DNA from 2 places in the Pseudomonas sp. O230 genome. Region 2 is predicted to be linked to the other one. Evidence: riboswitches for the same ligand, from Rfam matches in the RefSeq annotation. Region 2 holds a riboswitch; the other holds the start of a gene.
The links. Region 2 has a riboswitch for cobalamin ahead of cobO (cob(I)yrinic acid a,c-diamide adenosyltransferase). Riboswitches for the same ligand answer to the same signal wherever they lie in the genome.

Region 1 (15,311 bases), on a different contig from region 2:
CGAGCGCCGCCAGCAACGGCGTGCCGCCGCCCGCGCCAAGACCGTCGAGCCAGTGACCTAATCCGCTGGAAGCTTTCAATCCCTGCACCTGCCACTTCGGCGCCTGGCCGCTGGCCGTCAGCAATGCCAGGCGCGCGCGCTGACGGTAGGCGTCGTCAAACAATTGCGCCAACAGCCCCTTGGCATCGCTCAATGCCTGATGACGGCGCGTCGAGGCCGAGGCGTCGACGATCACCAGCCACAGTTCGTGCGGCGAGCGCGTGCGCAGATGAAACAGCACATCCTGGCGTTGGCGCGGGCGGCCGTTAAGCAAGGTGCCGGGCCAATTGATCGAACCGTTGCGGGCGGCATGACGCTGACCGTGTTTGCCGTGGTCCAGCTGTCCGGCGCGGGGTCTGGCATTCGCCCCCGCGTCAGATCGAGGGCGAATGCCTAGGGCTTTTTTGGCCAGCTCGGCACTTCACGTCGAGCGCCGACTGGCAGCGCCTGCGCGGGCATTTCACCCCACTGGCCCTGACCTTCGCTCGGGTTGGGCTGTTGTGGCGAGGGCTGCCGGTCCTGTTGCGGCGCCGGTGGCGACTGTTCGCGACGACGATGGCGCAAGGCGAACTCGGCAACCGCGTCGATATCGTCCTCGGCAATCGCGCTCGCCCCCCGCCATGCCGCATGGGCACGGGCGGCGCGCAGCCAGACCAGATCGGCGCGCAGGCCATCGACGCCGGCGGCAAAACAGCGCTCGGTAATCTGCGCCAGCGCCTCATCGTCGAGGGGGATGCTCGCCAAGGTGCTGCGCGCTGTCTGGCAACGTTCCCGCAGCGACTGCTGCTGGCTTTCCCACTCGGCGCAGAAGCGTTGCGGATCGCTGTCGAAATCCAGACGCCGACGGATGATCTGCCCACGCTCGGCCGGGGCGGTATGGCCGCTGAGGGCGACGTTCAGGCCAAAGCGGTCGAGCAATTGCGGACGCAACTCGCCCTCTTCCGGGTTCATGGTGCCGATCAGCACGAACTTCGCCGAATGCCGATGGGAGATGCCGTCGCGTTCGATCAGATTGGTGCCGCTGGCGGCGACGTCGAGCAGCAAGTCCACGAGGTGATCGGGCAGCAGGTTGACTTCATCGACGTAGAGCACGCCACCGTCAGCCTTGGCCAATACACCGGGAGAAAATTGCGCGCGACCTTCGCTCAGGGCGGCGTCGAGGTCGAGGGTGCCTACCAGGCGCTCTTCAGTGGCGCCCAGCGGCAAGGTGACAAACTGGCCGCTGGCAAGCAGATCCGCGAGGCCTCGGGCCAGGGTCGATTTGGCCATGCCACGCGGGCCTTCGATCAACACGCCGCCGATTTTCGGGTCGATGGCGGTGAGGTACAGGGCGAGTTTCAAGTCGTCGGCGCCGACCACGGCGGATAAGGGGAAATGCGGGGTGTCGGTCATCTTCAATACTCGTTCATGGTCGGTGATCTATCAATAAATCTCACAGGCGCCTTAATCCCTGTCGGAGGCGCATCAACTGTCTTCTTCTATGTCCAGCAGCAGATTTTCCAGAGCCTCTTTATATGCTCCAGGTTCCTGCCACATCCCCCGCTGCTGCGCTTCCAGCATGCGCTCGGTCATGTCGCGCAACGCATGGGGATTGTGCTCACGGACAAAATCCCGCGTCGCCGGGTCCAGCAAGTACGCATCGGCCAGCAACGCGTATTGGTGATCGTCGATCAACTGCGTGGTCGCGTCGAACGCGAACAGGTTATCGACCGTCGCCGCCAGTTCAAACGCACCTTTGTAGCCGTGCCGTTTGACCCCGTCGATCCACTTCGGATTGGCCGCTCGTGAGCGGATCACCCGGTTCAATTCTTCCTTCAACGTGCGGATTTTCGGCAAGTCCGGCTGACTGTGGTCGCCGTGGTAACTGGCTGCCGCTGCGCCGCTGAGGCTTTCCACGGCCGCGAGCATACCGCCCTGGAACTGGTAATAGTCGTTGGAATCGAGCAAGTCATGCTCACGATTGTCCTGATTTTGCAGCACAGCCTGAACCTGGCTCAGGCGCTGGGCGAACTGCTCGCGGGCCGCCGTGCCTTCGTCGGAACCGCCGTAGGCATAGCCGCCCCAGTTCAGGTAGACCTCGGCCAGGTCCTCGCGGCTCTGCCACAAACGACCGTCGATAGCCCCTTGCACGCCAGCGCCGTAAGCACCGGGTTTGGCGCCGAAGATGCGCCAACCGGCCTGCCGCTTGGCCGCTTCCTCATCAAGGCCCGATTGCAGCAACGCTTCGCGTTCGGCGCGGACCTTGGCTGCCAATGGATTGAGATCGTCCGGTTCATCCAGCGCAGCGACCGCTTGCACCGCCGCATCGAACAGGCGGATCAGATTGGCAAAGGCATCACGGAAGAACCCGGACACGCGCAAGGTCACATCCACGCGCGGGCGGTCGAGCAGGCTTAGCGGCAGAATTTCGAAGTCATCGACCCGCTGACTGCCCGTCGCCCAGACCGGGCGCACACCCATCAGCGCCATGGCTTGCGCTATGTCGTCGCCGCCGGTGCGCATGGTCGCGGTGCCCCAGACCGACAAGCCGAGCTGACGCAGGTGATCGCCGTGATCCTGCAAGTGCCGCTCGAGAATCAGGTTCGCCGACTGGAAACCGATGCGCCACGCGGTGGTGGTCGGCAGGTTGCGCACGTCCACCGAATAGAAGTTGCGCCCGGTTGGCAACACGTCGAGACGACCACGGCTCGGCGCGCCGCTGGGGCCGGCGGGGACGAAGCGGCCGCTGAGGGCGTCGAGCAGGCCGCGCATTTCCGCCGAGCCACAGGCGTCCAGGCGTGGCGCGACGACTTCGCGCAGGTTGTCGAGGATGGCCTTCACCTCAATCCAGTTTGCGTCCTGTGGGAGCGAGCTTGCTCGCGAAAGCGGTGTGTCAGGCAAATCAATGTCGACTGAAACTCCGCTTTCGCGAGCAGGCTCGCTCCCACAGGGTTTAGGGCTGGCACTCAAAACTTGCGAGATCAGTTGAGCGGCGAACAACTCCAGACGTTCACGGGCATCCCCCGCCGTGCGCCAGACTTCATCGCTGATCGATTGCAGTTCATCAGGACGCGCACCGGTCCACGGATCGGCCAATGCACAATCCAGCGGATCGAAACCCAACTCGAACGCCTTGGCCAACGCCCGCAGCAGACTCGACTGCGCGCCACGGCCATCGCCACGTGGAATCCGCAGCAGCGCCAATAACGTGTCGATGCGCAGACGCCCGCTCGGCGACTCGCCAAAGATGTGCAGGCCATCACGGATCTGCGACTCCTTCAAGTCGCACAAATAGGTGTCCAGACGCGGCAGCCAAATGGCTGCATCGGCGTCGCTGTCGAGCTTCTCGTCCAATTGCAGTTCACGGTCGATGTGCGTGTCGCGCACCAGTTGCAGAATGTCGCGCTGCAATTCACGGGCGCGGCGCGGATCGAGCAATTGCGCTTCGTAATATTCGTCGGCGAGCAGTTCGAGGTTGCGGAGCGGGCCGTAGGTTTCGGCGCGGGTCAGCGGCGGCATCAGGTGATCGATAATCACCGCTTGCGTGCGGCGCTTGGCCTGGGCGCCCTCGCCCGGGTCGTTGACGATGAACGGATAGATGTTCGGCAGCGGCCCGAGCAACGCGTCCGGCCAGCAATTCTCCGACAGCCCGACGCCTTTGCCCGGCAGCCATTCGAGGTTGCCGTGCTTGCCGACGTGGATCACGCCGTGTGCGCCGTAGGTGTTGCGCAACCAGAAGTAAAACGCCAGATAACCGTGGGGCGGCACCAGGTCCGGGTCGTGATAGACCGCGCTCGGGTCCACCTGATAACCCCGCGCCGGTTGAATGCCGACAAAGGTCAGGCCGAATCGCAGCCCGGCGATCATCATCCGCCCGCCGCGAAACATCGGATCGCCTTCGGGCGTGCCCCAGCGCTCCAGCACGGCGTGGCGGTTGGCCTCGGGCAAGGCGTCGAACATCGAGTTGTAGTCGTCCAGCGCCAGGCTTTGATGACACGGACGCTGGTCGAGGGTGTCGAGGTCGTTGCTAACGCCGCCGAGCAATTGCTGGATCAGCGCGGTGCCGCTGTCCGGGAGTTCGGCGGGCAACGGATAACCTTCCGCGCGCAACGCACGGAGGATGTTCAACGCGGCGGCAGGTGTATCGAGGCCGACGCCGTTGCCGATACGACCGTCGCGGGTCGGGTAGTTGGCGAGGATCAGGGCGATGCGTTTTTCGCGGTTCGGCACCCGCGCCAGATCGATCCAGCGCCGCGCCAGTTCGGCGACAAAATCCATGCGCTCAGGTGCAGGCCGGTAGCAAACCACATCGGATTGGCTACGCTCGCTGCGCCATGCCAGATCCTTGAAGCTGATCGGCCGGCTGATGATCCGCCCGTCCAGTTCCGGCAGCGCGATGTGCATCGCCAGATCCCGCGGCCCGAGGCCCTGCTCGCTGGCACGCCAACCGGGTTCGTTGTCCTGGGCGCAGATGGCCTGGATCACCGGGATATTGCGTCGGAACGGCCGCAAGTGCGGCGCTTCCGGGCTGGACTGGGCGAAACCGGTGGTGTTGAGAATCACCGAGGCGTCGACTTCATCCAGCCAGTCCTCGACCACCGTCAGGCAGCCGGGCTCCTTCAAACTGGCCACGGCAATCGGCAAGGGGTTCAACCCCGCCGCTTGCAAACGCTGGCAGAAAACATCAATGAACGCGGTGTTCGCCGCCTGCAAATGCGAGCGGTAAAACAGCACCGCCGCCACCGGTTGACCGGCCTGCCAGTCGGCGTGCCAATCTTTCAGTGCGGCGGGGCTTTTTTGCGGGTGGTAGATCGCGGTGCGCGGCAGGGTCTGCGGTTCGGCCCACGCATAGTCGCGATCCAGCCAGCGATTGGCCAGGCAGCGAAACAGGTCGAGGGCGTTGGCCATGCCCCCCTGGCGCAGGTAATGCCAGAGCCGGTCGCGGTCTTGCGCAACCACCGTGCTCAGGTCGCTGAGCTCCGGGTCCGGGCGATCATCGCCGGGCACCAGAATCAGTTGCACCCCGCGCTCGGACAACTCGACCAACCGCTCGACGCCGTAGCGCCAATACGCGATGCCGCCGTGCAACGAGATCAAAATCACCTTGGCATGACGCAGCACTTCGTCGACATACAAGTCGACCGAGGCGTGGTTCTGCACCTGCATCGGGTTGGCCAGACGCACGCTCGGATAATCGTCCGGCAACTGCTGCGCGGCTTCGGCGAGCAGCGCAAGGCTGGAATCGCCGCTGCACAGGATCACCAGTTCGGCGGGGGTTTGTCCAAGGTCGGCGATGTTGTCATCCGAGACGAAACCGCCGGGCTGGGTCCTGAGCAGGTGCATGGGTTAAACGCTGAGCGCGGCGCGCAGTTGCGCTTCGAGTTGCGCGGCGTCGAGTTCCTGGCCGATCAACACCAGACGCGTGGTGCGCGCTTCGTCGGCGCCCCACTGACGGTCGAAATGCTTGTCGAAACGCGTGCCCACGCCCTGAATCAACAGGCGCATCGGTTTGTTCGGGATCGCCGCGAATCCTTTGACCCGCAGGATGCCGTGCTTGACCACCAGTTGAGTCAGCGCGTCCATCAGCAAACTTTCATCGGCTTGCGGCAGTTCGATGGAAATGGAGTCGAACGCGTCGTGATCGTGGTCATCTTCGCCTTCATGATGGTGATCGTGATGGCTGTGACGGCTGTCGATGTGTTCTTCGGAGCCGGCACCGAGACCGATCAGCACGTCCAGCGGCAGGCGACCGCTGCTGGCTTCGATGACTTTGACTGCCGGTGGCAACTCTTCGGCGACTTCCAGGCGCACGCGGGCCAGGTCTTCAGGGCTGATCAGGTCGGCCTTGTTGAGAATCACCAGATCGGCGCTGGCCAGTTGGTCGGCGAACAACTCGTGCAGCGGCGATTCGTGATCCAGGTTCGGATCGAGTTTGCGCTGGGCGTCCACTTGATCCGGGAACGCGGCGAAAGTGCCAGCGGCAACGGCTGGGCTGTCGACCACGGTGATCACCGCGTCAACGGTGCAGGCACTGCGGATTTCCGGCCACTGGAAGGCTTGAACCAGCGGCTTTGGCAGGGCCAGACCCGAGGTTTCGATCAGGATGTGATCGAGGTCGCCGCGACGGGCTACCAGTTCACGCATCACCGGGAAGAATTCTTCCTGAACGGTGCAGCACAGGCAGCCGTTGGCCAGTTCGTAGACGCGGCCGTTGGCTTCTTCTTCGGTGCAACCGATCGAGCACTGCTTGAGGATTTCACCGTCGATGCCCAGCTCGCCGAACTCGTTGACGATCACCGCGATGCGGCGGCCTTGCGCGTTGTCGAGCATGTGCCGCAGCAAGGTGGTTTTGCCCGAGCCGAGGAAGCCGGTAACGATGGTGACGGGGAGTTTGGCCAGTGTTTTCATCGGATGCCCTTTGGCAAGGTGGCGGGCGTACGGGACGACGACCGCAACGACAGGCGCGCGGAAGAGTTCGCCACCGGATCACCCCGCCCGGTTGTAGTGAGAATTCGTATCGAGGCAGGTCTCCTGGCTGACGGTGTGCCTGTCGCGAGACTGGCGTTGGCTGCGCCTTCCCGCGGGCTCCAGGGCTGGAGCGTGCAGTGGCGTGGCAGCGAACATCACCGTTCACAGTTGCGGGGGCAGCCGCGGCATCGACCGCGTTCCCTTCTTAGCTCCGGCAGACGCCGGAGAACCTCGAATGCTCAAGGCTACGCATCGTCTTGGGGCGGGTCAATGTTCGCTTGAGATCTGCAGAGGCAGGAATGCCGCCTTCGCGAGCAAGCCCGCTCCCACCCGGGAGCGCATTCCAAAATGTAGGGGCAGGCTTGCTCGCGAAGGGCGCGCACCGGTCTCGAGTTGAGAACCCCTGCCAATTGACGCCCAACCCCCGCCCATGCTCTCCTACACACCTTGTTACGGGTGCCCTTCACAGGGTGAAACGGGAAACCGGTGAATCATGTGCTTTACTCAAAGCCATGTCAGTCCGGTGCTGCCCCCGCAACGGTAAGCGAGCGAAGAATCAAATCCACTGTGCCAGCAGTTTGGTATGGGAAGGTGGTTCTTGCAGGTTTCGGCTGACGCCCAAGCCCCTCGTGAGCCCGGAGACCGGCCCGCAACACAAAGTGACGATTACGTTCACTGAATAACAAACCCGCGGTGGGCGGGCGCTGTTTGAACCTCTGCGAGCCCGATTCGCAGGGGTCTTCCATGCGCTCTATTCACCCGCTGACAGACCAGAGGGAAGCGCCATGTCGATCATCAGCAGCACCGGCCCGAGCAGTACCGATAAGAGCTCCGCCAGCACCACCCCTGCCACCCTGGCTCAACGCCTGACCGCCGCCGTTTGTGCGTCGATCCTGGGCGCGTGCCTGGTGTACTTTGCCGGTTTCTCACACATCGAAGCGGTGCACAATGCCGCACACGATACCCGTCACAGCTCCGCTTTCCCGTGCCATTGAGACCTGCTGACATGATCAAGCGTATTGCGCAAACCGCAGGTTTCACCGGGCTGCTGGCCGCCCTGTTGCTGACCCTGCTGCAAAGTTTCTGGGTCGCTCCACTGATTCTGCAGGCCGAGACTTACGAAAAATCCGAGCCGGCCGCTGTTGCAGTTCATGAACACGCCGCCGGTGCCGCCGCTCACACCCACGACGCCGAAGCCTGGGAGCCGGAAGACGGCTGGCAGCGCGTGCTGTCCACCACGGGTGGCAACCTGGTGGTTGCCGTCGGTTTTGCGCTGATGCTCGCTGGCCTCTACACCTTGCGCGCACCGACCAAAACCTCCCAGGGCCTGCTCTGGGGCCTGGCCGGTTACGCAACTTTCGTCCTCGCACCAACCCTCGGTCTGCCACCGGAACTGCCAGGCACAACGGCGGCGGATCTGGCACAACGGCAAATCTGGTGGATCGGCACCGCAGCGTCCACTGCGGTTGGCATCGCGCTGATCGTATTCAGCCGTCACTGGCTGATGAAGATTCTCGGCGTGGCCATTCTGGCGGTTCCACACGTGATCGGCGCACCGCAACCGCAAGTGCACTCGATGCTTGCACCGGAAGCCCTGGAAACCCAGTTCAAAATCGCTTCGCAGCTGACCAACATGGGATTCTGGCTGGCTCTGGGCCTGATCAGCGCCTGGTTGTTCCGCCGCAAAAGCGATGGCCAATACCACGCATGACCAACACCCGCACAGCGCCGACGTTAGTGGTCGGCCTGGGCTGCCAGCGCGGCTGCCCTGTCAGCACGCTGCGGGCGTTACTCGATCAGGCGTTACAGGCGCATCACATCAAACTTCACCAGATCAAGGCCCTGGCCAGCATCGACCTGAAGCGTGATGAACCTGGCCTGATCGAACTCGCTGCACAACTCGAACTGCCGCTGACGTACTTCAGCAGTGAACAACTGGCCGGTTTTCAACCGCGACTCAGCCACCGCTCGGACATCGCCTTCGAACGCACCGGCTGCTATGGCGTAGCAGAAAGTGCCGCCCTCGCCCTTGCCGAACAACTGGCCCAGGCGCCGGCAAAACTGCTCATTTCGCGACAAAAATATGCTCAGGCCACCCTGGCATTGGCCTGCGCCGCGCAAAATCCCCGATAATCCTCGCCCTCGATCATGAGCAATCTTCATCTGAAGCCTTGCCCAACCCCTTTTTCAGACAGGAAACGACGATGACCGTCTACTTCATTGGCGCAGGTCCCGGCGACCCGGAACTGATCACCGTCAAAGGCCAACGCCTGATCCGCAGCTGCCCGGTGATCATCTACGCCGGCTCACTGGTGCCCACCGCCGTACTGGAAGGACACAACGCCGAACAGGTGGTCAACAGCGCTGAACTGCACCTGGAACAGATCATCGAACTGATCAAAAACGCCCATGCCAACGGCCAGGACGTGGCTCGGGTGCATTCCGGCGATCCGAGTCTGTATGGCGCGATCGGCGAGCAGATTCGCTACCTGCGTGAGCTCGACATTCCGTTTGAAATCATCCCCGGTGTTACCGCGACAGCGGCGTGTGCGGCACTTTTGGGGGCGGAGCTGACCTTGCCGGACGTGTCACAGAGCGTGATTCTGACTCGCTACGCCGACAAGACTGCGATGCCGGCGGGTGAGGAGCTGGGGAGTCTGGCGCAGCATGGGGCGACCATGGCCATTCATTTGGGGGTGAATCATCTGCAGAAAATCCTGATCGAATTGCTGCCGCATTACGGCGCGGATTGCCCGATTGCGGTGATTCATCGGGCGAGCTGGCCTGATCAGGATTGGGTGGTGGGGACGATTGCGGATATTGCCGGGAAGGTTGAGGCCAAGGGGTTTCGTCGGACGGCGTTGATTCTGGTGGGTCGAGTGTTGGGTAGTGATCAATTCAGCGAGTCGTCGCTGTACCGTGCCGGGCATGCACATCTCTACAGACCATAGAGCCCTTGAAAATCACCCATAAAAAAACGGCGCTCACGGGGCGCCGTTTTTCATGTCGCAGCGAACACCTTAGTAGTAGGCGTTTTCTTTCTGCGTGTGGTCAGTCACATCACGAACACCCTTGAGCTCGGGAACACGCTCGAGCAAGGTGCGCTCGATGCCTTCACGCAGGGTGACGTCTGCCTGGCCGCAGCCCTGGCAACCGCCGCCGAACTTCAACACGGCGATACCGTCATCGACCACATCGATCAGGCTGACCTGACCGCCGTGGCTGGCCAGCCCCGGATTGATCTCGGTTTGCAGGTAATAGTTGATGCGCTCGTTGATCGGGCTGTCGGCGTTGACCATCGGGACTTTGGCGTTTGGCGCCTTGATGGTCAGCTGGCCGCCCATGCGGTCGGTGGCGTAGTCGACAACCGCGTCGTCGAGGAAAGCTTCGCTGAACGAGTCGATGTACGCGGTAAAGCTTTTCAGCCCCAGCGCGGTGTCTTCGGATTTTTCTTCGCCCGGCTTGCAATAAGCAATGCAGGTTTCGGCGTACTGGGTGCCAGGCTGGGTGATGAAGACGCGGATGCCGATGCCCGGGGTGTTCTGCTTGGAGAGCAGATCAGCCAGGTAATCGTGGGCGGCGTCGGTAATGGTAATAGCGGTCATGGAAACTCCTCGCAGGCTTGGGCGCAGTTTACGCCAATCATCGCGCCGCACAAAGTCCTAGTATTTTTGTCGGGAAAGGGCCAGCGCTCCTGGATCCGATGATTCGCCGTCAATCCGCGCTTTAAGCCACCGATAGCTGCATTTTTCCACCCATTCGTAACTTGCCCACGACGCCAAACCAATGGTCGCGACGCACACCGTGAACATCACGTAAGCATTGATGCCATACCGTTGCGCGACAAAGCCTCCGGCCGACAGCACCAAAACGTGCATCAGGTACACCGAGTAGGAACAATCGCCGAGCACTTTGAACAATCGGCGGCCCTGGAAAAACCGCTCCAGCGCCATGCAAGCCATGACCAACACCGCGCTCGGCAGGCCCCAGGCGAAAAACCGCGGCTGCGGGGGCAACTGATAAATCGCCAGCAACGCGCCGCCAATCCCCAGCAATGGCAGCCATAGGCCGGGCTTGATCCAGCCGCGACGGTAGATCATGCCGATGGCGATCCCCAGCAGAAACTCATAAACAATGTCCGAACGGTAGAACGCGCTGATCCAGCCGTACCCCGTCCATGCCTGACACACCGCAAACAGCAACGCCGCGACGATCAGCAGCCGAACCTGCAGACGGAACAGCAGCGCCCATGCAAACAGCACGTAGAACAGCATTTCGTAATTCAGGGTCCAGCCGACGTTGAGCGTCGGATAAATCCCGTAACCGCCGGGATTTTCCGTAGGAATAAACAGCAAGGAAAGGAGGAAATGTGACCAGTTGACCGTCTGATCCGGCAACACTGGCTGTGCGAAGACCACCAGCAGCGCCATCAGCACCGTGTACAGCCAATAGGCCGGAACGATGCGGAACAGCCGATACAGCAGAAACCGCCCGGGAGGCAGCGACTTGCCCTCGGTGGACAGGAATATCACCAGCCCACTGATGACAAAGAAGATATCGACGCCCACCGCCCCCTTGTCGATGAACATCTGACCGATCGGCCCGCGAGCCTTGAAGTCGAAGAAAATCTGCATGAAATGGTGGCAAACCACCGTCCACGCCGCCAACGCGCGCAGTGCCTGTACTGAAATCAACATCGACGGCCCTCCGATCGCAATCCACACATCACCGCAGAACCCTGTAGGAGCTGGCTTGCCAGCGATGGCGGCGTCACGTTCAACATCGAGGTGACTGCGAAGACGCCATCGCCGGCAAGCCGGCTCCTCCAGGTGTGCGGTGGTGCCCATGGAGTTGGGACACCGGCGCGCCATCAAAAGTCGATCAAAGATTTTCGTAGCGGTTCATGTCCAACATGCCCTCTTCCACCGGGTCGGTTTCGTGGACGTACTGGCTCAGGTCATGGAAGTAAAACCAGAACTGCGGATGACTACGACGAATCCCCCAGCGTTCGACGATTTTCTCGAAACGATGGGCATCCTTGGCGTTTTCCATCGCCTCCACAAACGCGGGTACTTGCTCCGCGGGAATGTTGAACATGAAGTTCGGATAACTGCTGAGCACGCCGGGAAACAGGGTGAGCGTGTCGAGCCCCGGCTGATAACGCAGCGACTCGCCGAGCAGAAATGCCACGTTGCTGTGCGCGCGGTTGCGCAACAGGCTATAGACCTCACGCTTGCCGCTCGTCGTTTCAATACGCAGCATCGTTGCTTCCGGCAACTGATCGATAACTTTCAGACCGGCAGCGGGACGCGAGGTCAGACGGCTGAGCGCCTGTTCGGCACTCTGCAATGCAGGATCGATGTTTGGTCGCGAGCAATAGGCCCCGTCGCAGCGGTTGATCGGATCAGGCTGGGCGTTGAGCTCACCGTAGCGAGCCAGCAACTGCATGGCAAAGTCGCGCTTCGGGTCTTTCTCGTCGAGTTTCAGCGCCGTCGGTTTGTCGTTGTCGATAGCTTCATAGTCCAGCCACATCTTGAATTTGCCGCCGCTCTGATACCAGTCATCGAGATAGCCATCGCGTGAGTCGGCGGGCATCAGGCGCAGGAAGTTCTGCTCGGCGCCATTGCGGATCAAGTCAAAATACAGGCGCGTCTGCGCTTGATGAGAGACATTGCCGAACACATCGAAGTTGACCGCCAACTGATAATACGTGCGCTCCAGCAAGGGGAAATCGAACAGCCACATCGTTTGCGGCACGTCGCCGATCAGGCCTTTGTTCACCGAGGCGCTGTCGAAATGCCGGAAAATCGTCAGCAGCGCATTGTCGTTGCCGGCCCACAAGGTCGACCAGCTCGGCGCGGGCGCATCGGCGTAGTTGTCGCGGCGCAACGCCTCGTATTCGTTGCGCTTGTCACGGAAGTCATGCCACAGGCTCAGCACGCTGCCGACGTCGTCGTTCTGCCCCGGCATGGCCAGCAATGGCGTAGCCTGGCCGCGATAGTTCGGGTCGATGATGTAGAGGTCGTGTTCCGGCGCCTGAAACAATGCCCAGAAGTTATCGCGAATCACGTCGGTGGCAATCTGCCCGCGACACACGGGCCCGCGGATAAAGGTGCGCACGAAGTATTCGGCGTTATCGAGCATGAACTGATAGCGCGCCTGCGCCGGGATCGCCTCGAACGTGGTGAACGGATTGGCCCGGCGCTCCGGCCCGTAACCCGGCAAAGCGTTGACCTGCCAGTTGCCGTTGTAGAACAGGCTTTTGATCCGCGCCATCTTCGCCGCGCTCAGCGGGTAGGTGATGTGGGTTTTCTGCACGATCACGCCTTGCACCGGCCACAAGCGGTAGTACACCTGCGTGCCCGGATCGTCATTCGGGCGGCGCGTGTTGATCAGGTCAATCGGCTGGCCGGTGGGCGTGCGCGAGCGTACCCACTGGAAGAAATGCCCCGGCTCACCGTCCTTGAAGTAGAGATGCGCGAGAAACCAGTGCTCGAACAACCAGCGTCCTACCAGACTCTGGCGGGCGCCCGGCGAGTTGAGCAGGTTCTCCCACTGCACCACTTGCAAGGCTTCTTTCGCCGACGGCACCAGACCTTGTTCATCAATGGGCGCACCCGAGGCCAGCCAGCGTTGCAGCGTCTGGTACTGCTGATCGGTCAGGCCGGTAACCGCCAGCGGCATGCCTTCCTTCGGATGAGCGCTGGCGTAGCCGTCGAACTCGGCCGGCATCGCGCACCTGTTTTCTCGGTTCAGACCCAGGACGATGTCTTCCGGCAATTTGGCGTTGGGCGTCAGAGGCGTTTTGTGACCCAGCTCCAGCATCCTCGCCATCAACGCGGCCTGGCTGCCCTGGGCGCCGAGCACCGGATAGAAACCCTTTTGTTGCCAGGCGTGCTTGCCGAAGGCGTCATAAAACAACCGGGTCGGTGCGGCAGCCTGGCTGCGTTCACCGTCGTAGACCGGGACTTTCGACGCGCCGCGCGCTGCACCCTCGCCGCTGCCCAGGTTGAGCTGACAAGCGGCGTCATTACAGGCATGGCAGGCCACGCACTTTTCGGTGAAGATCGGTTGGATGTCGCGGCTGTAGGAAATGCCAGCAGAAATCGCCGGCTCCTGCGCTACGGCGCCCCAGCTTAAAATCAGCAATACGCTGCTGATGACGACGCGATACGACATGTCCCTGTTCCCGATCCTTGAAAAAACGCCGCGATTCTACCGGGGCAGCGCCCACACCAACATGAACGATATTCATGCAAAAACCGCACATGCTCTAAAAGCGCACAGGTTTGCTATGATCCCGCCCCTTCGTCATGGTCTTTCCGAGTAGTCCCAATGTCCGATCGCAGTGTTCGCCTTCAAGCCCTCAAGCACGCCCTCAAAGAGCGCATTCTGATTCTCGATGGCGGCATGGGCACGATGATCCAGAGCTACAAGCTCGAGGAACAGGATTACCGTGGCAAACGCTTTGCCGACTGGCCAAGCGATGTCAAAGGCAACAACGACCTGTTGGTGCTGACGCGCCCGGACGTGATTGGCGGCATCGAAAAAGCCTACCTGGATGCCGGCGCTGACATTCTGGAAACCAACACCTTCAACGCCACCCGGATTTCCATGGCCGATTACGGCATGGAAGAACTGGCCTACGAACTGAACGTAGAAGGCGCTCGCCTGGCCCGCAAGATCGCCGATGCGAAAACCCTCGAGAACCCGGACAAGCCACGCTTCGTTGCCGGCGTGCTCGGCCCGACCAGCCGCACCTGCTCGCTATCGCCGGACGTGAACAACCCCGGCTATCGCAACGTGACCTTCGATGAACTGGTGGTGAACTACACCGAGGCCACCAAAGGCCTGATCGAAGGCGGCGCCGACCTGATCCTGATCGAAACCATTTTCGACACCCTCAACGCCAAAGCCGCGATCTTCGCCGTGCAAGGGGTGTTCGAAGAGTTGGGCATCGAACTGCCGATCATGATCTCCGGGACCATCACCGACGCCTCCGGCCGCACCCTGTCAGGCCAGACCACCGAAGCGTTCTGGAACTCCGTAGCCCACGCCAAACCGATCTCGGTCGGCCTGAACTGCGCCCTCGGCGCCAGCGAGTTGCGTCCGTACCTGGAAGAACTGTCGAACAAGGCCGGTACCCACGTCTCGGCGCACCCGAACGCCGGCCTGCCGAACGAATTCGGCGAGTACGACGAACTGCCGTCGGAAACCGCCAAGGTCATCGAAGAATTCGCCCAAAGCGGTTTCCTCAACATCGTCGGCGGCTGCTGCGGCACCACGCCGGGCCACATCGAAGCCATCGCCAAAGCCGTGGCCGGTTACGCACCGCGTGAAATCCCGGACATTCCCAAGGCCTGCCGCCTCTCCGGCCTGGAACCGTTCACCATTGATCGCAGCTCGTTGTTCGTCAACGTCGGCGAGCGCACCAACATCACCGGCTCCGCGAAATTCGCCCGCCTGATCCGTGAAGACAACTACACCGAAGCCCTGGAAGTCGCCCTGCAGCAGGTCGAAGCCGGCGCCCAGGTGATCGACATCAACATGGACGAAGGGATGCTCGATTCGAAGAAGGCCATGGTGACCTTCCTCAATCTGATTGCCGGTGAACCGGACATCTCCCGCGTGCCGATCATGATCGACTCCTCGAAGTGGGAAGTGATCGAAGCCGGCCTCAAGTGCATCCAGGGCAAGGGCATCGTCAACTCGATCAGCATGAAAGAAGGCGTCGAGCAGTTCATCCATCACGCCAAACTGTGCAAGCGCTATGGCGCCGCAGTCGTCGTGATGGCGTTCGACGAAGCTGGCCAGGCCGACACTGA
Region 2 (15,311 bases):
ACGCTGATTCAGCGCCTCGAGGCTTTTGAACTGCGGGGCGAAACCGCAAAAGCTTGCAGTATTGACCACCACCAGCGGTTTACCGGCGAAGCGTTGGCACAGGTCGATAGTGTCCTTGGACCGCAGCTTGGGCAACGAACCTTCCAAAAGCTCGGGACACTCGGCCGCTTGAGCCAATCCGGTAAACGCCACCAGTAACGCGGGAACAGCAAACCAGCGCATCAGCATGTTCATGCATCCTTGAAAAAGTCGTCTGCAATGAACTTACTCGCCCTCACATCGTGCTAGCAAGCGCCCATGCCCAATTGCATCAACGCCAGACCGCCCTGATGCCAGCCCCACCAGGTCAGGGCCAGCAGCAGCACGCCACCCGCTGCCACGGCAATTCGTGGCCAGAGGCTGTTCATATCGCGCTCATCCGGGTTTGCAGGCGCGCCACCGGCCGCTCACGCACTGGCCAATTCAAGGCGGCTGCCAACAGGCTCAAGAGAATCGCTACTTGCCAGATCAAGTCATAGCTCCCGGTTCGGTCATACACCACCCCGCCCAACCAGCCCCCCAGGAACGACCCGAGCTGGTGGAACAGGAAAACGATCCCACCGAGCATGGACAGATTTCGTACGCCGAACAAGGTCGCCACAGTGCCGTTGGTCAACGGCACCGTCGACAGCCACAGGAACCCCATGGCCATGCCAAACAGATACGCCGTGGTCGTCGTCACCGGCGCCCACAGGAACAGGACAATGACTACGGCTCGCAGTAAATACAGGCCGGTGAGCAAACGCGGCTTGGACATCCGCCCGCCGAGCCACCCCGCCGTGTAAGTACCGAAAATGTTGAACAAACCGATCAGCGCCAGCACCGTCGTGCCGACCGTGGCAGGCAAATGCTGATCCACCAGATACGCCGGCAAGTGCACGCCGATGAACACGACCTGGAACCCGCAGACAAAAAAGCCGAACGACAGCAACCAGAATCCCGAATGGGAACAGGCTTCGCGTAATGCTTCGGAGAGGGTCTGCTCATGACCAAGGACCGGCAGCGGTTTGTCCTTGAGCATGCTCACCAGCGGCACGATCAGCGCCACCAGCAGGCCCAGCACCAGCAATGCCGCCGACCAGCCGAGCCAACCGATCAAACCCAGCGTGCCCGGGACCATCGCGAACTGGCCAAAAGAACCGGCAGCGCTGGCGATGCCCATGCCCATGCTACGTTTCTCTGGGGGTACCACGCGGCCAACCACACCAAGGATCACCGAAAAGGAAGTGCCCGACAGCCCGATGCCGATCAATAGGCCCGCGCTCAGCGACAGGGTCACTGCCGAATCGGACAAGCCCATGAACAGCAGGCCTATCGCGTAGAGCACGCCGCCGATCAGCACCACTTTCGCCGCGCCGAAGCGGTCGGCCAATGCGCCGGTAAACGGCTGCGCCAGGCCCCAGATCAGGTTTTGCAGGGCGATGGCAAAGGCAAACGTCTCACGCCCCCAACCGAACTCGGCACTCATCGGCGCCAGAAACAGCCCGAAACCGTGTCGCACACCCAGAGACAACGCAAGGATCAGCGCACTACCCACTAAAACCCAACCGCAAGTACGCCACATCGATGTCATTCTTATTCTCCGGTAGCGGGTATATACCCGCTTAAGATCGGAAAAACTGGCGTCAGGCCAGTTCGTCCAGCAACTTCAGCAAAGTTTCGCGTTTTTCGGCGCCCAGACGATCAACCAATCGCTGCTGCGCCGCCTCCCAGGCTGGCAGAGCCGCTGCCAGGCGTTCAGCGCCGGCCTCGGTCAACCTGACGATGCGGTTGCGCATGTCCTCGCCCTCGACCAGCATGACCAGGCCTTCGCCCTCCAGCACCCGCAGATTGCGCCCGAGGGTACTGCGGTCCAGACCCATCGCTTCCGCCAGGGCGGAAATACTCGGCTCATTCAGACGCTGCAGATTGCACAGCAAAGAATACTGGGCAACGTTGATTCCGAAGCCGTCGAGAGCGCCGTCGTAATGCCTGCTGACGCCACGGGCAGCGCGACGCAGGTTGATGCATAAACATTGGGAGTCAAGCATGGTGCGTGTATATACCCGCGAGTGTGTTAAATCAAGTTACAGATTGGCCGCTCAGCGCTTGCAGTGTCGGGCAGATCGCTATCGCGAGCAAGCTCGCCCCCCTGTCGGAGCGAGCTTGCTCATGATGAGGCGATAAAATTCAGCGCATTAATCATCTGACCAACACCAGACCCACTAACACCCCAACCTCCAGCAATTCCAGCAGCGCCCCCGCCGTATCGCCCGTCGTCCCACCCAGTCGCCGCAACATGACCAGCCGCAACCAGACAAACACCAGCGCCGCCAACACCAACGCCAAAACACCGCTCAGGCCTGCAATCAGCACACACGCCAATGCACTGGCCGCCAGCACCTGTTTACCGGCCGAACGCGGCAGATGATCGGCCAGCGCCTGCCCCAAACCACCGGCCCGCACATACGACGTGGTCAGGAATAACCCCAACAACGCCGCGCGTCCAATCAACGGAACGATGATCAGGAAAACGCTGTGCTGTTGTTCGATCAATGCCAGCAACGCCGCGAACTTCAGCAGCAACACCAAGACCAGCGTGACCACCGCTATCGGACCGCTGCGCGGGTCCTTCATGATCGTCAGCGTCCGCTCGCGATCGCCAAAACCACCGAGCCACGCATCGGCGCTATCGGCCAGGCCGTCGAGGTGCAGCGCACCGCTGAGCAACACCCAAACCGTCAACAACAACGCCGCGTGCAGCAACAACGGCGCGCCTGACAACACCCAGTTCAACCCCCACAGGATCCCGCCGAACAGCAGCCCCACCAGCGGATAGAACAGCAGCGAACGCCCCAATTTCTCGGGCGCCGGCATGCCCGGCAGACGAATCGGCAAGCTGCTCAGAAATTGCAGGGCGATCCAGAACGGCAACATGATCAGATCGCTTCCTTGAGAATGGCGCCAGGTTCGACGCTTAACGAAAACAGCGAACCATGGCCGACTTCAACGTTGAGCAACTGCTCGCGTGGCAAACCCCGCGCCTGCGCCAGCAACAAACGCATGACACCGCCATGGCTGATCAGCAACACACGTTCACCCGCGCAGGCCGCCTGCAAACGCCCGACCGCGGTCAGCACCCGCGTCGAAAAATCCGCGACCCGCTCACCCTGCGGCGGCGTAAACGCATAGGGATCGGCCCAGAACAAACCCAACGCCTCGGCGTCCGTTTCCATCAGCGCCGCTGCGCTTTGCCCTTCCCAGGCACCGAAGTGCAGTTCTTGCAGATCCTTATCCAGTTGCACCGGCACACCCAGTTGCGCACCAAGCTCTTCGGCGAACCGCGCACAGCGTTGCAATGGCGAACTGACCAGCCGATCCCATGGCCCCTGCGCGACCACCGCTGCGCGCATCTGCGCCCAACCTGTGGCGGTCAGTGCATCGTCGAGGCTGCCGCGCAAACCACCGCCGAGTTCGGTTTCGCCGTGGCGTAACAGGTCCAGGCGCAAGGTCATGCCGGACGATCCGCCACGGCGGCTTCAGCGAAGGTCGCCATTTGCCCGTGAAGGTCACACGCCAGGCGCAGCAACGGCACGGCCAACGCCGCACCGCTACCCTCGCCCAAGCGCAGGCCGAGGTCCAGCAAGGGCTCGGCGTGCAGGGTTTCCAGCACATGGCGATGACCCGGTTCGGCACCGCGATGTCCGAACAACAGCCACTCGCGGCAGTGCGGATTCAAGCGCACCACCACCACCGCGGCGACGCTGCAAATGAACCCGTCCACCAGCACCGCGACACCTTCCTGGGCACACGCCAGATAAGCGCCCACCAGTGCAGCGATTTCAAAACCGCCGAGGTTGAACAGGGTTTGCAGCGCATCGTCGCGCTGAGCGCTGTGCAAGGCTAAAGCACGCTCGATGACCTGAGCTTTATGACTGACACCCGCCGCGTTCAGGCCGGTGCCCGGCCCCGTCAGGTGCACCACCGGGCAATCCAGCAAGGCACAGGCCAATGCGCTGGCCGCCGTGGTGTTGCCGATGCCCATTTCGCCGCCAATGAACAACTGCGCGCCCGCTGCCATGGCGCGCTGCACGCTGTCTCGACCGGCCTGCAAGGCGCGTTCGCCCTGAGCTTGAGTCATGGCTGGGCCGTTAACAAAATTCGCGGTACCAGCACCGATGTTCAAGTGACGCACGCCCGGCAGATCCAACGACGGCGTGACCGTGCCGAGGTCGACCACTTCCAGGGACGCGCCGAGCTGACGCGCCAACACACTGATCGCCGCGCCACCGCTGACAAAATTGTGCAGCATCTGCCCGGTGACTTCCTGGGGGAACGCCGACACACCTTCGGCGACCACGCCATGGTCACCGGCAAAAATTGCGATCCACAGCTGATCCAGGCGTGGCTTGACCTGCCCCTGCAATCCCGCCAACTGCACCGCCACCGACTCCAGCCGTCCGAGGGAACCGGCCGGTTTGGTCAATTGCTGTTGGCGGGCTTCGGCCTGCTCGACGGCTTGGGCATCGATCGGCTTGCACGGGTTCAGCCACCAGGATTGAGTCATAACGCGGTTCCTTTCAGAGTCAGGGGCAGGCCGGCGACGGTCAGGACGACTCGCTGACAGCGCTCGGCCAAAGCTTGATGCAGCCAACCGGCTTCATCGACGTAGCGGCGAGTCAATTCGCCCAGCGGCACGACACCCATTCCGGTCTCGTTGCTGACAAAAATGATTTCACCCGGCAATTGCGCCAGGCACTCCAGCAGCGCTTCGCGTTCGGCCGTCAGACGCTCGGCGTCGTCGAGCATCAGCAGATTGGTCATCCACAGGGTCAGGCAATCCACCAGCAGGCAACGCTCGGCGCTGGCGGTTTCGCGCAGCACGCGGGCCAGCTCAACGGGTTCTTCGATCAGCGCCCATTCGACCGGACGACGGGCGCGGTGATGGGCGACCCGCTCGTTCATTTCACCGTCCAGCGCTTGGCTGGTGGCGATGTAGGTCACCGGGAGCTGGCTGTCTGCTGCCAGTTTTTCGGCCAGACGACTTTTGCCGGAACGGGCGCCGCCGAGGATCAGTTGCAGCATGGTTCATTCCTTAAAATCTTTGGTGTAGCGACTGCCGCCTTCGCAAGCAAGCCCGCTCCCACAGGTGATCGCATTCCAATGTGGGAGCGGGCTTGCTCGCGAAGGGGCCAGTCCGGTCAACTTAAATCCCGCAGAGCTCACGCAACAGCCGGGTATCGAGATGCTTCTCCACCAAATCCGCCAAGCGCTCGATATCGCGCTCACGCAACCCGTGGTAATCCACATCCTGTACGTCCTGCAAACCCGCCCAACGCAACAGCGCACTGCACGCGGCCGGCGATTCGAACAGGCCATGCAGGTAGGTGCCAAAAATCTGCCCGTCGCCACTTTGTGCGCCATCGCAGCGGCCATCGTCCAACTGCACGGCGGCGTTTTCCAGAGCCGGCCCGGTGGTCACGCCGGCATGAATTTCGTAGCCGCTGACCGGCGCATCTTCCAGCGCCAGGCGCCCGCGCACATTGCGCAACTGCTTCTCTTCTTCCAGTTGCGTTTCGAACGCCAGCAACCCCAAACCGGCACTGGAACCCGGCGCACCTTCGAGGCCCAACGGATCGTGCACCTGCTCGCCGAGCATTTGCAGGCCACCGCAAATACCCAGGACTTTTCCGCCGTAGCGCAAATGGCGGGCGATGGCGGTTTCCCAGCCGTTGGCGCGCAGGTACGCGAGGTCGCTGCGCACGCTTTTCGAGCCGGGAAGAATGATCAGGTCGGCGGGTGGAATCGCCTGACCGGGACCGATGAATTGCAGGTCGACTTGCGGGTGCAGGCGCAGCGGATCGAAGTCGGTGTGGTTGCTGATGCGCGGCAACACCGGCACCACCACTTTGAGCACCTGATCGGCCTTGTCGGTCTGGCGCTGATCGATGCCGTCCTCGGCCTCCAGGTGCAGGTCCATTACGTACGGCAGAACGCCAATCACCGGTTTGCCGGTGCGGGCCTCCAGCCAGTCGAGACCCGGTTGCAGCAGCGCAATGTCGCCGCGAAAACGGTTGATGATGAAGCCTTTGACCCGCGCCTGCTCGCTCGGCGACAGCAGTTCGAGGGTGCCGACCAAATGCGCGAACACCCCGCCGCGGTTGATATCGGCGATCAACACAACAGGGCAATCCACCGCCTCGGCGAACCCCATATTGGCGATGTCGCCGGCGCGCAGATTGATCTCGGCCGGCGAGCCCGCGCCTTCGACCATGACCACCGGATACGCCGCGCTTAGCCGCGCATGGGAGGCGAGCACCGCTTGCATGGCGATGGCTTTGTAGTCGTGATAAGCGACCGCGTTCATCGTCGTGACGGCGCGCCCATGGATGATCACCTGGGCGCCGGTGTCGCTGTTGGGCTTGAGCAGCACCGGGTTCATGTCGGTGTGCGGTTCGAGGTTGGCAGCCTGAGCCTGTACCGCTTGCGCGCGGCCGATTTCGCCACCGTCAGCGGTCACGGCACTGTTGAGCGCCATGTTCTGCGGTTTGAACGGCACCACGCGCACGCCCTGCCGCGTGACCCAGCGACACAACGCCGTCACCAGCGTGCTTTTACCGGCGTCGGAAGTGGTGCCCTGCACCATCAGCGTAGTCATCGGCTTTCCTTGGCGTAATCGGCGAACGCTTGATCGAGTCGGTCCCAGTCAGACTCTTCGCCGGGCAGACCGAAACGCAGGCTGCTGTTGTGGATGAACAACCGCAGCAGAATGCCGCGCCGGGCCATGAACTCATGCAGCTCTTCGGCGCGCTCGGTCACCAGCCATTGAAACAACGCGCAACCGCCTTGAGGTTTGAAGCCGTGACCTTCAAGCAACAGCGCCAGACGCTCGCTGGCTGCTTCGGTACGCAGACGCTGTCTGGCGTGGCCTTCGGTATCCTGCAAACACGCTTGGCCCAGCACACGAGTCGGTCCGCTGACGGCCCAGGGACCGACTTGTTCGGCGAGCAACTTGAGCAACTTGCGCTCCGCCAGCACGAACCCCAAACGCACCCCGGCCAGACCAAAAAACTTGCCGAAGGATCGCAGCACAATCAAGCCGACCAGATGGGCACACGGCGCCAGGCTCAACTGCGGCGTGTTGTCCATGAACGCTTCGTCGACCACCAGCCAGCCACCGCGTTGCGCCAGCCTGGAATGCCAGTCGAGCAGACGGCTCGGGGTCAGGCTCAGGCCCGTCGGATTATTCGGGTTGACCACCACCAGCACGTCGAGGCTGTCGAGGAAGAAGTCGACCTCCTGCTCCAGCACTTCACGCACGATGTAGCCGTTGCGGCGCCAGGCTTCGGCGTGCTCGGCGTAACACGGCGACAGCACGCCAACTTTGCCAACCCGACGCAAACGCGGCAGCAACTGGATCGCCATTTGCGAACCGGCCACCGGCAACACCTGCGCGGCACCGTAATAATCACAGGCGGCCTGCTCCAGACCGTCATCGGTTTCCGGCAACCGCGCCCAGGCGCGCAATGGAATGTCCGGGACCGGAAACGGCCAGGGCGCGAGGCCGCTGGACAGGTCAAGCCAATCGGCTTCGGCGATGCCGTATTCGAGCGCGGCCTTGCGCAAACGTCCACCGTGTTCAAGCATAGAATTCAGCTCCCACGCAGAGAATCAGCAGCCATAACCATACCCCGCGCTGGACCAATTGCCAGCCGCGGTCGATGGCGTCGGCGTCCGCCGGTACACCTTCGCCCAGCTGCGGACGTTGATGCAATTCACCGTGATAAATCGCCGCCCCGCCCAGCTCGACACCCAACGCACCGGCACCTGCGGCCATCACCGGACCGGCATTCGGGCTGTCCCAGGTCGGGCCTTGGGTGCGCCAGCATTTCAGGGCGAGCCGGGTTTTGCCCAGCAGCGCGTAGGTCAATGCCACCAGCCGCGCAGGAATGTAGTTGAGCACGTCGTCGATCTTCGCCGCGGCCCAGCCGAAACGTTCGAAGCGTTCGTTGCGGTAGCCCCACATCGCATCCAGCGTATTGCTCAATCGGTAGAGCACCACGCCAGGCGCACCGGCCACGGCAAACCAGAACAACGCGGCAAACACCGCGTCGCTGCCGTTCTCCAGGACCGATTCGGTGGCGGCGCGGGCGACTTCGGTTTGATCCAGTTCGCTGGTCTGGCGACTGACCAGATAGCCGACGCGTTTGCGCGCCTCGTCCAGATCATCGCTGCGTAGCGCCTTGGCGACCGGCTCGACATGCTCACCAAGACTGCGCAGGCCGAGGGCGCAATAGAGCGCGAGAATCTCGACGAGCCAGCCGACATAAGGCGCCCAGGAGAAAGCGGTGGCGAGCAAGGTCAGCGGCAACACCGCGATCACCCATGCCGTGACGCCGTGGCTACGCCAGCCGCGCCCGCCACCATTGAAACGTTGCTCGATGCGGTCGGCAAGACGGCCGAACGCCACCAGCGGATGCCAGCGTTTGGGTTCACCCAGCAGCGCATCCAGCGCAACCGCGGCGACACTCAACAACGCCACACTCATTGACTCACTCCCCAATAATTTTCGTACAACAATTCACTGAGCGGACGCGCTTGCGCCCAGCCTTCGAGTACCAGCATCGGCGCCGGATAGAATTCCTTGACCGGGCCAAGGCAAAGAACTGCCAACGGCTTGGCCCCGGCGGGCAAACCCAGCAGGTCGGCCAGGGCTTGCGGCTCGAATAGAGAAACCCAGCCCATGCCGAGCCCTTCGGCACGGGACGCCAGCCACAGGTTCTGGATCGCGCAGGACAACGAGGCCATGTCCATTTCCGGCAGGGTGCGACGGCCAAAGATGTGCCGCTCGCGATCGTCCATCAACGCGGCGACCAGCACCTCGGCGCAGTCATTGATGCCTTCAACTTTCAGCTTCATGAATTCGTCGGTGCGTTCGCCTAGGGCTTCGGCGGTGCGCATGCGTTCTTCTTCCACCAACCGCTGGATCTGGCCACGCAGGGTGCGGTCGCTGATGCGGATGAATCGCCAGGGCTGCATCAGGCCGACGCTTGGCGCCTGATGTGCGGCTTCGAGCAGGCGCCGGAGCAACTCCGGTTCGACGGTGCCGCCGCTGAAGTGGCGCATGTCGCGGCGTTCGGCGATGGCCCGATAAACAGCATCGCGCTCGGCTTCACTGAAGGCGTTGTCGGTCATGGCCTCTTCGCTGGCAAGCCAGCTCCCACAATTGATCGATGTGATCCCGCCCCCCCAGCGTCCGCACGGTCAGGCGCAAACAATGCGGCAACCGCTGATGGATTGGACGGAAAATAAAAATGCACATAAGAAGCGGTCATCCGCCCCTCCCGATAAACCGCTTCCGCCCCGCGCCCGCCATTCGGGCTGAGGCCACGGGCAATAGGCTCAAGTTCAGTGCTGGTCAGCGAATGGTGATAGGTGTGCCCGCGCAGCGAACCTTCCGGCAACTCGACCGCCTGCAACGCCAGCGCCGCCAGGCGCTTTTGCATCACCGCATCACCGCGAAGCAAACCGACCAGCTCAGCGCGCGTGCCTTCGACGTCGGTCAGCGAATCGAGCAAATACAACATGCCGCCGCACTCGGCCAGCAATGGTTTGCCCGCCGCGTGGTGAGCGCGAATGGCGTTGAGCATTTGACTGTTCCGTGACAGCGCCACATGGTGCAATTCCGGGTAGCCGCCCGGCAGATAGAGGCTGTCAGCCGCCGGCAATTGCGTGTCGCGGATCGGCGAGAAAAATGACAATTCGGCGCCCATGGCTCGCAGCAGATCCAGGCTCGCGCCGTAGGTGAAGGCGAAGGCTTCATCACGGGCCACGGCGATGCGCACACCTTTGAGCAACGGCTCGGCAGTGATCACATCCGGCGCGGCGAATTCGACCGCCGGTGGCAGCGCGACCTCGCAACTGCTGGCCAGCGCGTTGGCGGCTGCGTCGAGGCGATGATCGAGATCGTTCAACTCGCTGGCCTGAACCAGACCGAGGTGCCGACTCGGCAATTCGATCCCGGTTTCCCGGGACAAGGCGCCGTACCAGCGCAAACCTTCAGTGAGGCTGCCTTCTAGCAATTGCGCATGCCGCAAGGTGCCGACGCGGTTGGCCAGCACCCCGGCGAACGGCAAGTCCGGCTGATACTTCGCCAGCCCCAACGCAAGCGCGCCGAAGGTCTGCGCCATCGCCGTGCCGTCGATCACCCCGAGCACCGGCACACCGAAGTGCCGCGCCAGGTCAGCGCTCGACGGCGTGCCGTCGAACAGCCCCATGACGCCTTCGATCAGGATCAGATCCGCTTCACCGGCGGCTTCCCACAACAGTCGACGACTTTCCTGCTCGCCGACCATCCACATGTCCAGTTGATACACCGGTGCACCGCTGGCGCGCTCGAGAATCATCGGATCGAGAAAGTCCGGGCCGCATTTGAACACGCGGACCTTGCGCCCCTGATTGCGATGCAAACGGGCCAGCGCAGCGGTGACGGTGGTCTTGCCCTGTCCGGAGGCCGGCGCGGCAATCAAGACCGCCGGGCAATGACGTGGTTGATTCACAGCTCGACGCCTTTTTGCGCTTTGATCCCGGCCTGGAACGCATGCTTGATCACGCCCATTTCGGTGACGGTGTCAGCCAGCTCGATCATTTCCGGCTTGGCGCCGCGACCGGTGACGACCACGTGTTGCATCGGCGGACGTGCCTGCAAGTCACTGAGCACCTGATCGAGATCGAGGTAACCGTGCTTGAGGGCGATGTTCAGTTCATCGAGCACCACCAGGCCGATCGAGGGATCGCGTAGCAGTTCGCGGGACACTTCCCACGCCGCTTCGGCGGCGGCGATGTCGCGCTGGCGATCCTGGGTCTCCCAGGTAAAACCCTCGCCCATCACATGAAACCGTACCTGCTCCGGGAAACGCCGGAAGAACAACTCTTCGCCCGTGCTGTTGCGCCCCTTGATGAACTGCACCACGCCACACTGCATGCCATGGCCCAACGAGCGGGCGAGCATGCCGAACGCCGAGCTGCTTTTGCCTTTGCCGTTGCCGGTCAGCACCAGCAGCAGGCCGCATTCATTCGGGGAGTTGGCGATGCGTTCGTCGATCACGGCTTTTTTGCGCAGCATGCGCGCCAGATGGCGTTCGTCACGATCGGGGGTATCAGTCATGGGGAGCTCTCCGTTGAGGCTGGATAACGGCGGGCAGGCACAAGAATAGACGGCAAGAAGCCTGGCATCGCCCACCGTGATGCCGCTGGATGGATCAGGCCGGTCTCCGGGCTCATGAGCGGCGTTGGCCTGACTGCGCGCCTTCCCATATCGATGATCGACACAGTGGCTCAAGGCGCAGTCTTCACTCATTTACCGTTGCGGGGGCAGCGCCGGGATCGTGGTTCTTCATTCATCGAATGAACGCACTCACCGGCTTCCCTGTTTCACTCTGTCGACCGACGTCACAGAGCACCTGAAACAAGCCGCGAAGGTTAGAGGGTTGGGGGTGGAGCGTCAATTAAAGCCGGGGCGCCGCTGGGCGAATAACTGCCACTGATCAATAAAATGACGCCAATCTTGTGCCACGCTCTCAGCAGTGATATCAAAGCGCCACAACCTGACAACACAATAACAAGGGTGAGCCACATGCAAGGCATGATCATCAGCAATCCGAAGCTGGAATTCCTGCGCCCGGTGCTGGAGCGCTGGTTTGACTGTATCGACCGCTACAACGCGGTGCGCGGCGACAACGACACGCCTTACTGGTACGACGAAAAAGCCAACCTAGGCTTGCTCTCGGCCGCCGCGTGGATGGCGGAAATGGTCACGCTTCAACAGACACCCACCCGCAAACACAACGAGGAAGGCGAACGCAACGCCCGCGCCGACCTGTTCATTGCCACCAGCGAAGAACGCGCCTACCTTCAAGTCACGCAGCGTTGGCCACGGGTCAACGGCCTGAACCTGACACAGGCCCTGGCCGATATCACCAGCGACGCCAAGCGCATCAGCTACGCCAGCGACCTGAAACTCGGCTGCCTGTTCGTCGCGCCGCAAAAGGCCCAGCACGGCGCCACCCCGGAAGAACTGCAGGACATGGTCGACGACCTGCAAAAGGAACACACCTGCGCTGTCGCCTGGTATTTCCCCTACGCCTACCGCAAGTTGCGCAACGAAGCGGGCAACTATCACCCCGGTATCGCCGTGCTGTTCAAGGAAGCTCGTGGCTGAGTGGTTGAACCATCGCGGGCTTGCGCTTCTCTACTGATCAGGTCACTGCATTTATAGGGAAGATCAGCATGCGCAAGCCCCAGCTCGTTCTCATCATCGCTCTCGCCGGAGGGCTCGCCGCCTGCGGTGAAACATCCAGCCTGCAAGTCTCCGACGGCACCGGCCCGTCACCCAAACTGCCGGAACCGAACAAGACCCTGATCCCGACTGTGAACATCGCCCCGGCGATCGGCTGGCCGGACGGTGTGAAACCTGTGGCCGCTGCGGGAACGCAAGTGGCGGCCTTTGCTGAAAACCTCGATCACCCGCGTTGGCTGTACGTGCTGCCAAACGGCGATGTGCTCGTCGCCGAGACCAATGCGCCACCCAAACCCGACGATGGCAAAGGCGTTAAAGGCTGGGTCATGAAGAAAGTCATGGGCCGCGCCGGTGCGGGCGTCCCGAGTCCGAACCGCATCACGTTGCTGCGCGACAAGGACCACGATGGCATCGCCGAAACCCGCTCGGTGTTTCTGGAAAACCTCAATTCGCCCTTCGGCATGACGCTGGTTGGAAATGACCTGTATGTCGCTGACACGGACCGCTTACTGCGTTTCCACTATGAAGTCGGCGACACGGCTATCAAATCGCAGCCGATCAAAGTGGTCGATCTACCGGGGGGTACGCTGAATCACCACTGGACCAAAAACGTCATCGCCAGCAAGGACGGCAGCAAGCTCTACGTCACGGTGGGCTCCAACAGCAACGTCGCCGAAAACGGCATGGACCAGGAAGTAGGTCGCGCGGCGATCTGGGAAGTGGATCGCGCCACCGGCAACCATCGGATCTTCGCCTCAGGCCTGCGCAATCCCAACGGCATGGCGTGGGAACCGCAGAGCGGCGCGTTGTGGACGGCCGTCAACGAGCGGGATGAAATCGGCAGCGACCTGGTGCCGGACTACATCACCTCGGTCAAGGACGGCGCATTCTATGGCTGGCCGTTCAGTTATTACGGTCAGCACGTCGACTTTCGCGTCGAGCCGCAAAACCCGGACCTGGTGGCCAAGGCTATCGCACCGGACTACGCGGTCGGCCCGCATACCGCATCACTGGGCCTGACGTTTGCTGATGGCAACACGCTGCCAGCGCAATTCAAGGACGGCGCGTTCATTGGCCAGCACGGTTCGTGGAACCGCAAGCCGCACAGTGGTTACAAAGTGATTTTCGTGCCGTTCAGTGCCGGCAAACCGACCGGGCAGCCGGTTGATGTGCTGACCGGGTTCCTCAATAAAGACGAAGATGCCATGGGCCGGCCGGTGGGCGTGGTGATTGATCAACAGGGCGATTTGCTGGTGGCGGATGACGTGGGGAACAAGGTGTGGCGGGTGTCGGCAACTAAATAGCCGCAGCTCCCACAGGGTTCAGCGTTTAGCGCTTGCGGCACAGCGTTAACCCATCGCCCAACGGCAACAGCGACAGATCCACGCGCGAGTCATCCTTCAAGGCGAGATTCAGTGCCTGGATGGCTCGGGTGTCTTCACTCTCGGGATTGCGCTCCAGCACCCGCCCGCTCCACAGGGTGTTATCAAACACCGCCAGACCACCAACGCGCAGCAGACGCAGCGCGTGCTCCAGGTAGGCAGGATAGTTAGCCTTGTCAGCATCAATGAACATCAAATCGAATTGTCCGGGCTGATCCAACTGAGCCAGGGTTTCCAGCGCGGGCGCCAGGCGCAGGTCAACACGATGAGAGACGCCTGCTTCCTGCCAGTAGCGGCGCGCCGTGGCGTTGTAGTCGCCGGGGATATCACAGCAAATCAGCGAGCCGTCATCCGGCAAAGCCGCCGCCATGCACAACGCGCTGTAACCGGTGAAGGTGCCAACTTCCAGCAGGCGCCTGGCGCAGGTGAGTTTCACCAGCAAGGCGAGGAACTGCCCCTGCTCCGGCGCCACCTGCCAGCGCGCCATCGGCAGCGCCTGGGTTTCCTCGCGCAAACGCTTGAGCAGCGGCGTTTCCCTCAGGGAAACGTCGAGCAGGTATTGATACAGGGAATCGTCGAGATTGAGTGTACGTGCGGTCATGACGACCTCTGCGAACTAGGGGTTGCGCGCCAAATGCTCGGGTTGCAGAACACGCTTGGCGCTCAGGTAGGCTTTCTGCCAATACGCCTTGGACAAGCTGTCGAGCTTCACCGTGCCACCCGTGGCTGGCGCATGAACGAAGCGGCCTTCGCCAACGTAGATCCCGGCGTGGCTGACCTGAGAACCGCCATTGGTGGCGAAGAAAATCAGGTCACCGGTTTGCAAACCTTCCTTGCCGACATTGGCTGCCTGCATGCTGATCATCTCGCGCGTGGTGCGCGGCAGGGAAATTCCGGTGACGTCACGGTAGACATAACCGATCAGGCCACTGCAATCGAACCCGGAATCTGGCGTATTGCCGCCCCAGCGATAAGGCGTGCCCACCAGCCCCAACGCGCGAAACAGCACGTCTTCTGCTTCGGGAGAGAAAGCCTGGGAAGAACCGAAAACAATCGGCGCGCGAGCCACCGGCGCAGGTGGCGGCGTGCGGCTGGCGCAGGCGCTGAGCAGCGCGGCGAAAAACATGAGAGCGAGGCGGGCCGACATCGTCATAAGCAGAACATCCTGATCTGGCTGCGGCTTTTTCCACCGGAAAGGCAGAAAAGAAAACCGCCTGCGCAGGACGCAGGCGGTTTGCCATCAATAATAGATCAGGATTCTAGCGGGTACGCGGCAAACTTCAAGTAAGACTTTAAGTTCGCCTTACAAACTGTCCGCCTTCTCTGTTGCAGAGACGTCGTTGTCGCCACTGATGTGGCGACAGGCCAGGCAATTACTTGCGTGCCGTGACCACGGTCGGGGCCATCGCGAGTGCGCGCTTGGCTTCGATGAAGGTCTTGCTCCAGTAGCTGTCGCCCAGGCTATCGACCCGGACACCACCGCTTTTGCGGCTGCTGGAGTGGATGAATTGGTTGTCACCGAGGTAGATCCCGGCGTGACTGACACGACCGCTACGACCATTGGTGGCGAAGAACAGCAGATCACCCGGCTTGAGCGCACTACGAGAAACCAG

Region 1: another riboswitch for cobalamin. It lies ahead of cobW (cobalamin biosynthesis protein CobW); the one in region 2 lies ahead of cobO (cob(I)yrinic acid a,c-diamide adenosyltransferase).

Annotation. Positions count from the first base shown of each region.
Region 1 is NZ_JBJGXN010000014.1:105,702-121,012, reverse strand. It holds gene ACI77H_RS27670 (vWA domain-containing protein) at 1-379, opposite strand, end outside; gene ACI77H_RS27665 (ATP-binding protein) at 433-1,431, opposite strand; gene cobN (cobaltochelatase subunit CobN) at 1,504-5,361, opposite strand; gene cobW (cobalamin biosynthesis protein CobW) at 5,365-6,426, opposite strand; cobalamin riboswitch at 6,522-6,735, opposite strand; cobalamin riboswitch at 6,924-7,152, shown strand; gene ACI77H_RS27650 (CbtB domain-containing protein) at 7,272-7,481, shown strand; gene ACI77H_RS27645 (CbtA family protein) at 7,493-8,197, shown strand; gene ACI77H_RS27640 (cobalamin biosynthesis protein) at 8,194-8,619, shown strand; gene cobM (precorrin-4 C(11)-methyltransferase) at 8,691-9,437, shown strand; gene nfuA (Fe-S biogenesis protein NfuA) at 9,507-10,091, opposite strand; gene ACI77H_RS27625 (acyltransferase family protein) at 10,149-11,183, opposite strand; gene ACI77H_RS27620 (fatty acid cis/trans isomerase) at 11,368-13,665, opposite strand; gene metH (methionine synthase) at 13,822-15,311, shown strand, end outside.
Region 2 is NZ_JBJGXN010000002.1:484,277-499,587, forward strand. It holds gene ACI77H_RS05525 (glutathione peroxidase) at 1-228, opposite strand, end outside; gene ACI77H_RS05530 (hypothetical protein) at 285-407, opposite strand; gene ACI77H_RS05535 (MFS transporter) at 404-1,612, opposite strand; gene ACI77H_RS05540 (MarR family winged helix-turn-helix transcriptional regulator) at 1,665-2,069, opposite strand; gene ACI77H_RS05545 (adenosylcobinamide-GDP ribazoletransferase) at 2,221-2,955, opposite strand; gene cobC (alpha-ribazole phosphatase family protein) at 2,958-3,533, opposite strand; gene cobT (nicotinate-nucleotide--dimethylbenzimidazole phosphoribosyltransferase) at 3,530-4,585, opposite strand; gene cobU (bifunctional adenosylcobinamide kinase/adenosylcobinamide-phosphate guanylyltransferase) at 4,582-5,103, opposite strand; gene ACI77H_RS05565 (cobyric acid synthase) at 5,225-6,676, opposite strand; gene cobD (threonine-phosphate decarboxylase CobD) at 6,673-7,665, opposite strand; gene cbiB (adenosylcobinamide-phosphate synthase CbiB) at 7,658-8,566, opposite strand; gene bluB (5,6-dimethylbenzimidazole synthase) at 8,563-9,213, opposite strand; gene ACI77H_RS05585 (cobyrinate a,c-diamide synthase) at 9,210-10,577, opposite strand; gene cobO (cob(I)yrinic acid a,c-diamide adenosyltransferase) at 10,574-11,185, opposite strand; cobalamin riboswitch at 11,265-11,499, opposite strand; gene ACI77H_RS05595 (hypothetical protein) at 11,654-12,238, shown strand; gene ACI77H_RS05600 (PQQ-dependent sugar dehydrogenase) at 12,307-13,620, shown strand; gene ACI77H_RS05605 (O-methyltransferase) at 13,646-14,299, opposite strand; gene ACI77H_RS05610 (C40 family peptidase) at 14,315-14,851, opposite strand; gene ACI77H_RS05615 (C40 family peptidase) at 15,072-15,311, opposite strand, start outside.